Hydrogenispora ethanolica: one gene and its partner. The protein of the gene in region 1 interacts with the protein of each later gene in a pairwise test. Links are inferred from orthologs where the notes say so. Each region holds a gene or a part of one and is shown in the gene's direction. Other genes may lie near its edges.

Region 1 (3,056 bases):
TGGTCATTTTGATCTTAATAAATTCCGATTTTTTTTCGATAAAGAAGATAGAGATCCATGGCAACCGATATGTGGCGGAGACGGAGGTTTTGCTCCGTTCGGGCATCAGTCCGCGTCAGAATATCTTTCAAGCCAATACCGGCCGGGCCAAGGCCAATTTGCTGAATGACCCGCGAATCGCAGGGGTAACCATTATCCGGCGTTTTCCGGATAAGGTGATCCTCAGCATTTCGGAGCGAATCCCAAGGTGTTGGGCCAACTATCGGAATCGTCCGATCGTCATCAGCGAGAGCGGGTTCGTCATCGATTCGCCTTCGGCCCCTCCTGACGGTTTGCCGTTACTCAGCGGCATTCACCCGCGTACCGTAAAGTTCGGACAGCGGCTCCATGACGCCAAACTGATTCAGGGATTGAAAATATTGGCTACCGCCGACTCCGGATTACGCAGGCAGATCAGGGAGATTAACCTTGAGAATTATCATCTCTATCTGAAGTTACCTGGTCATGCCACATTAGTAGAGATTAATCTGGGGAACGCGACCCGGCTCACCAAGAAATTGTTTAATCTGAAAGCTATTTTAGGCAATGTCGCTACTCAAGAGCTGATCAAGATCGATCTGCGGATTCCCGATGTACCGACCATCTTGACAGGGAATTCAAAAGCCATCGGTCCGTGAGTTTTCCGTATCTATATAGGATGAAATAAATTTCTTAACTAAGATTTGCATTCCTAATGCAACGACTTTTAACAAAGCCGTTTGCATCGAAAAGCCGAATGTAAATAAAAACAAAGCGGAATTTAATTCAACTTATATAGCCAATCGTTATGGCTGGTTTTGACCATTTTACGCAGGAGTCAGGCGAAAATATTTTGGTTCCTGGGAGGTTAATCGGTTTTGATGCAGAATTATTATATTTGGTCCAAATTTCCCCATTGGAAAATAGGACCGGTGCAAGAGAGGAGCTTATCGGAATGCTCGAATTTGAAGTAGCGCAACAACAATTTGCATCCATTAAAGTTATCGGAGTCGGCGGTGGCGGAACGAATGCCGTGAATCGAATGATTGAGGCCAAGATTCAAGGCGTCGAGTTTATCGCGATAAATACTGACGGACAGGCACTGAATCGTTCCAATGCGGATATACGGCTACGGGTCGGCGATTCGTTGACCAAGGGTTTGGGAGCGGGAGCCAATCCTGAGATCGGCGAAAAGTCCGCTTTGGAAAGCAAAGATGAGATCATGGGAATACTGCAGGGCGCGGATATGGTATTCATCACCGCCGGGATGGGCGGTGGAACGGGTACCGGAGCCGCTCCGGTCATTGCCAGGCTGGCCAAGGAGATGAATATCCTGACCGTCGGGGTAGTGACGAAGCCGTTCTCCTTCGAAGGCCGGGTCCGGATGTCCCAGGCTGAAAAAGGCTTGAATGCATTGAAAGAAAGTGTCGACACCCTGATTACCATCCCCAACGAGCGTTTGCTGCAGATCGTCGATAAAAAAACTTCCATCGTCGATGCTTTCCATAAGGCCGATGATATCCTGCGCCAAGCCGTTCAGGGCATCTCCGATCTGATCACGATTACCGGACTGATCAACGTCGATTTCGCGGACGTCAAAACGATTATGAGCGATGCCGGGTCCGCCCTGATGGGTATCGGTCTGGCGAAAGGGGACGATCGGGCCGTGGAAGCGGCCAAAGCGGCGATTCAGAGCCCTTTGTTGGAAACCTCCATCGAAGGATGCCGCGGTATTCTATTGAACATCACCGGCAGCAGCAATCTGTCGCTGTTGGAAGTGAAGGAAGCCGCCGATATTGTGACCGAGGAAGCGGATCCCGAGGCCAACATCATCTTTGGCGCGGTCATCGACGAATCGCTGGGTGAGGATATCCGGGTAACGGTCATCGCCACCGGCTTTGACCAACGGCGCACCAAACGAATCGGCGATGTTTTCGAATTACGGTCGATTATCAATGATGAACCCGATATCCCGGTCTTTATGCGCAAAAAATAACGCGGGAGCGTATTCTTTCTTTCGCCCGAGACCGGGTTTTCCGTCAGCTGTTTCATGATTCAAGCGAACGAGGCGATTGCTTCGTTTGGACAATCAATCATAGTGCTTTTTGAAAAGCGTTACCGATGAGGTGAACGCTTTTCCGATTTTTAAGGGACTTTCGTTAAAAAATGGGAAAAATCTGGAGATTGCGAGTCGCCGTTCTCGAAGCGCCATCCTGCCAATTATACTTTTAGGATCGGGTCGATAAGCGGGGCGCAGAAGCATTCGGGAGTCATTCCATGGTTCTCGGTTCTATTTGGCGAAGGGGAATCATATCTCTATATTTTGAGGCGTACTTTCGAAAAGAGCCTGTGACGAAAAGCCGGAAGAGTCACAGCGATGCCTAATGCAAATGATCAAGTTATTTTTAAACCTTTCTACAAGCTGATTTCCGGTTCGAAAGCCCTTTATCACAGGGCTGCTAACGGGTCTAAAAAGCGCTGACAAGAAAGGAAATCCGACCGGGCTCCGGTATGATAGAGGGGGGTGGTGATCTACTTTGGATATGGTCAAGGTTTATCTTGATCTCCCGATAAGCGGCGCAATCCTCGGCTGGATACAAGACGGTACGTTGTTGTGGATGGTCGGACAGATCAGTTCCGCGCGCGTCGCCTGGCCGCGTTTGCTCCTGGGAGGAGCGATCGGCGGAGCCTTCCAGTTCATGCTGTTGTTGAACCAGGCTTCGGAGGGCTTGCTCTATCATTGGGTACTCTCCCCTTTGATCTTCATGTTTCTGATACCATGGCTGATGGTGACGGCGGCTTTCTTTCCCTTGACGCTGCGGCGCTTCTTGACCATTATCGGCTATTTTTACTTGCTTTCGTTTTTATTATCGGGAATCCACTGGGGCATCGACAGCCTGAACCAGCGCTATTTTCACTGGACCATCACGCTCTGGTGGCGGTTCTGCCTCCATTTGGCCTTCATCTTCATACTGGGCGAGATCGGCTGGGGGGTGGTGCACCGGAAGGTCTGGGATCAGATCTGCCTTTTCCCGATT
Region 2 (2,921 bases), on another replicon or contig:
TCGGCCCATCGTCATCGTATTGACTGCCTTTGAGCAAGAGTCGATGATTCAACGGTTAATCTCCTTGGGAGCTACTTATTACATGGTCAAACCGTTTGACGCACCGACCCTTTTTGAGCGGATCCGCCAATTCGCCGCCGGACAGCCGTCCCCCTTCAAACCCGCTAAAGTCGCGACGGACCGTCCGGTTATCGCCAACCATGCCCGGCGGGAGAAAACCGAAAGCGAATTGGAGCTGGAAGTGAGCAAGCTCTTTCACGAAATGGGAATTCCCGCTCATTTCCGTGGCTATGCCTATTTACGGGATGCGATCATTATCGCCGCCAAGGAAGTCGAAGTCCTCGGCAATATCACCAAAAACCTTTATCCCCGGATCGCCGATAAATACCGTTCCACCCCCAGCGGCGTGGAATCGGCCATTCGTCACACCATCGAGATCGGATGGGAGCGGGGCAATTCCGAATTCATGGAGAACTTTTTCGGATTTGACAACAAAAAAGGCAGGTTTCCGACCACCGCTTCGTTCGTGGCCAAGATCGCGGATAAACTGCGTTTGGAATCCAAGATCGTCTGAGAATCCGAGCCTTATCGAGGAAATCCGTAGCGGATTTCCTTTTGATTTCCGGATCGGGCAAGAAAGCCGGTGCGGGACGCTTACGGAAAACCGGGCGGCCCCATAGATAATTTCCCCGGTCCGGGTTAATCTAAAAGCGCTGTGATAAACCCCGTCCGAAGGTCGGGGTGAACACAAAAGCTCAGGGAAGCAAGTGATAAAGTCGTTTAAAATCCTTTGGCAAAAGGATTCATTTGAAAGAGACTTTATCACATGGCTTCTAATTTTGAAGGAATACCGACAGCCGACGGGGCTGAATTGGGGATGCTGTTTGAACATTAAAGGATTGGAACTGGAAGAACTGCAGGCATTTCTGGGAACCTATCATTTGCCGAAATACCGCGCGGCACAGATTTTTGACTGGCTGTATCAGAAAGGGGCCGCCGATTGGGAGGAGATCAGCGTCCTCCCCAAGTCATTACGGGAAAAATTCCGGGCCGAGGGGGTTTCGCTGGGACGGCTGGAGACCGTGGCCGTTGAGAACGATCCCGATGGCACCCGTAAATACCTTTTTCAATTGGAGGACGGCCGGCGGGTGGAGAGCGTCTATCTGCCCGACGCCGAGCGGCATACGGTTTGTTTTTCAACGCAGGTCGGTTGCGCCGTGGGTTGCCTTTTTTGCGCCACCGGCCAGCTGGGATGGTCCCGTAATCTGACGGCCGCGGAAATCATCGAGCAGCCGTTGCGGATCGGCCGTGACGCCGGGGTCCGCATCAATAGCCTGGTGGCGATGGGCCAGGGGGAACCGCTGCTGAATGTCGAGAACCTGTTGAAAGCAGTACGTATCATGAATCATCCCCAAGGGATGGGCATCGGGGCCCGGCATATTACCATCTCCACCTGCGGCATCGTTCCGGGAATCCAGCGTTTGGCGGAAGAACCCTTGCAGCTGAATCTGGCGATCTCGCTCCATGCCGCCGACGACCGGCTGCGGGACCGGCTCATGCCGATCAACCGGAAATATCCGCTGGCGGCGGTGCTGGAAGCCTGTCACGCTTATTTGCAAAAGACCAACCGGCGGATCACCTTCGAGTACACGATGATCGCCGGAGTGAATGACCGGCCCGAGGACCTGCGGAACCTGGCCGGGCTATTATCCGGCTTGCTCTGCCATATCAATTTAATACCGTTCAATCCGATACCGGGCAAGGACTGGCGCCGCTCCGATCCGGCCAGGGTCCGCCTGTTTGAGAAGGAATTGCTACTCGCGGGGATCGAAACGACAGTCCGCAAGGAACGGGGCACCCGGTTGTCGGCGGCCTGCGGACAATTACAAGGGAAGTATCAAAATGAACATTCGTCGCCTGTTTCATAGAATATTGCGGCCCCAGGACGCCGGGGACGCCATTCCCGGCGGGGCGTTAAAGCCTGCGCCGCGAGTGGCCCATTTTTTCAAAGGAATGGCCCTTCCCTGGGTGAATGCTCCCGAAAAGACGAATCGCTGGCCGGCGCTGCAAAACACCAAGAATTGGCGGCCGGAGGGACCCGGAGTGACCGAAAAAACCAAGGTTCGGCCCAAACTTCAGGCTTTAGCCGAAGAACAATGGGTCTTTACGGTCAGTTCGGGATTGGACCGCGGCCGCCAGTTCGTCGGAGCCACCCCTGAGATCAAGCTGGGCCGCCAGCCGGATAACCACATTCAATTGCGGGACCCGAAAGTTTCACGGTTCCATGCCGTGATTCATCAAAAAGGTTCCCAATTGTACCTCGAAGACCTGCGCAGCACCAACGGCACATTTTTAAACGGCGAGCCGCTGGCCAAGAAGAAGCCGTTGTCGCCCGGGGATCAGATCAAGATCGGGGAAACCGTCATCGAAGTCTCCAGGGATTACCGGACGGGGCGCCGCTCCGCCGGCAAGCGCTTGGAGTGATTCTCCGAGGGGGGCGCGGCGCGTTTCTTGATGTTGCGACATCGATATATCCGGCGGTTCAATGGATGAATTAATTTTGGAAAACGAGGTTAAAGCATCGCGATTTTCCAAAATTTCTTTCGCTGTTTTTAACCACCGGAGTAGTAACCTGTGAGGATGAGAAGATGCGAATTGGTTCAAAGACAGACAAGGGTCGAATCCGGGAACAAAACGAGGATAGCTTCGGGTACCGCGATAATTTGTTCGTAGTGGCGGACGGCATGGGCGGCCACGAAGCCGGGGAGATAGCCAGCGGCATCGCGGTGGAGACCATCCTAAAGACCGATCTGAGCCGCGATATCCCGCTGGCGATACAGCAAGCGGTGGTCCGGGCGAACGAAGCGATCTTGCAGGAAACCGATCTCCAACCGGCGTATCAGGGCATGGGAACGACCGTG

What was found. Proteins that work in one complex are often made in the same cells at the same time.
Region 2: the proteins of ftsZ (region 1) and rlmN interact in binary tests that used the Escherichia coli proteins (3 or more experiments, as listed by UniProt). The link is inferred for Hydrogenispora ethanolica from one-to-one orthologs.

The regions. Positions count from the first base shown.
Region 1 is NZ_SLUN01000015.1:98,260-101,315, forward strand. Bases 12-2,993 are described here. They hold ftsZ (cell division protein FtsZ), read left to right. Parts: upstream 12-973; coding sequence 974-2,014; downstream 2,015-2,993. Other genes in these bases: EDC14_RS13390 (cell division protein FtsQ/DivIB), read left to right, coding at 12-677; EDC14_RS13400 (sigma-E processing peptidase SpoIIGA), read left to right, coding at 2,562-2,993. In the rest of the region: more of EDC14_RS13390, read left to right, coding at 1-11; more of EDC14_RS13400, read left to right, coding at 2,994-3,056. UniProt on the Escherichia coli protein: Essential cell division protein that forms a contractile ring structure (Z ring) at the future cell division site. The regulation of the ring assembly controls the timing and the location of cell division.
Region 2 is NZ_SLUN01000028.1:61,666-64,586, forward strand. Bases 60-2,906 are described here. They hold rlmN (dual-specificity RNA methyltransferase RlmN), read left to right. Parts: upstream 60-884; coding sequence 885-1,928; downstream 1,929-2,906. Other genes in these bases: spo0A (sporulation transcription factor Spo0A), read left to right, coding at 60-574; EDC14_RS19270 (FHA domain-containing protein), read left to right, coding at 1,903-2,484; EDC14_RS19275 (Stp1/IreP family PP2C-type Ser/Thr phosphatase), read left to right, coding at 2,649-2,906. Outside these bases: more of spo0A, read left to right, coding at 1-59; more of EDC14_RS19275, read left to right, coding at 2,907-2,921.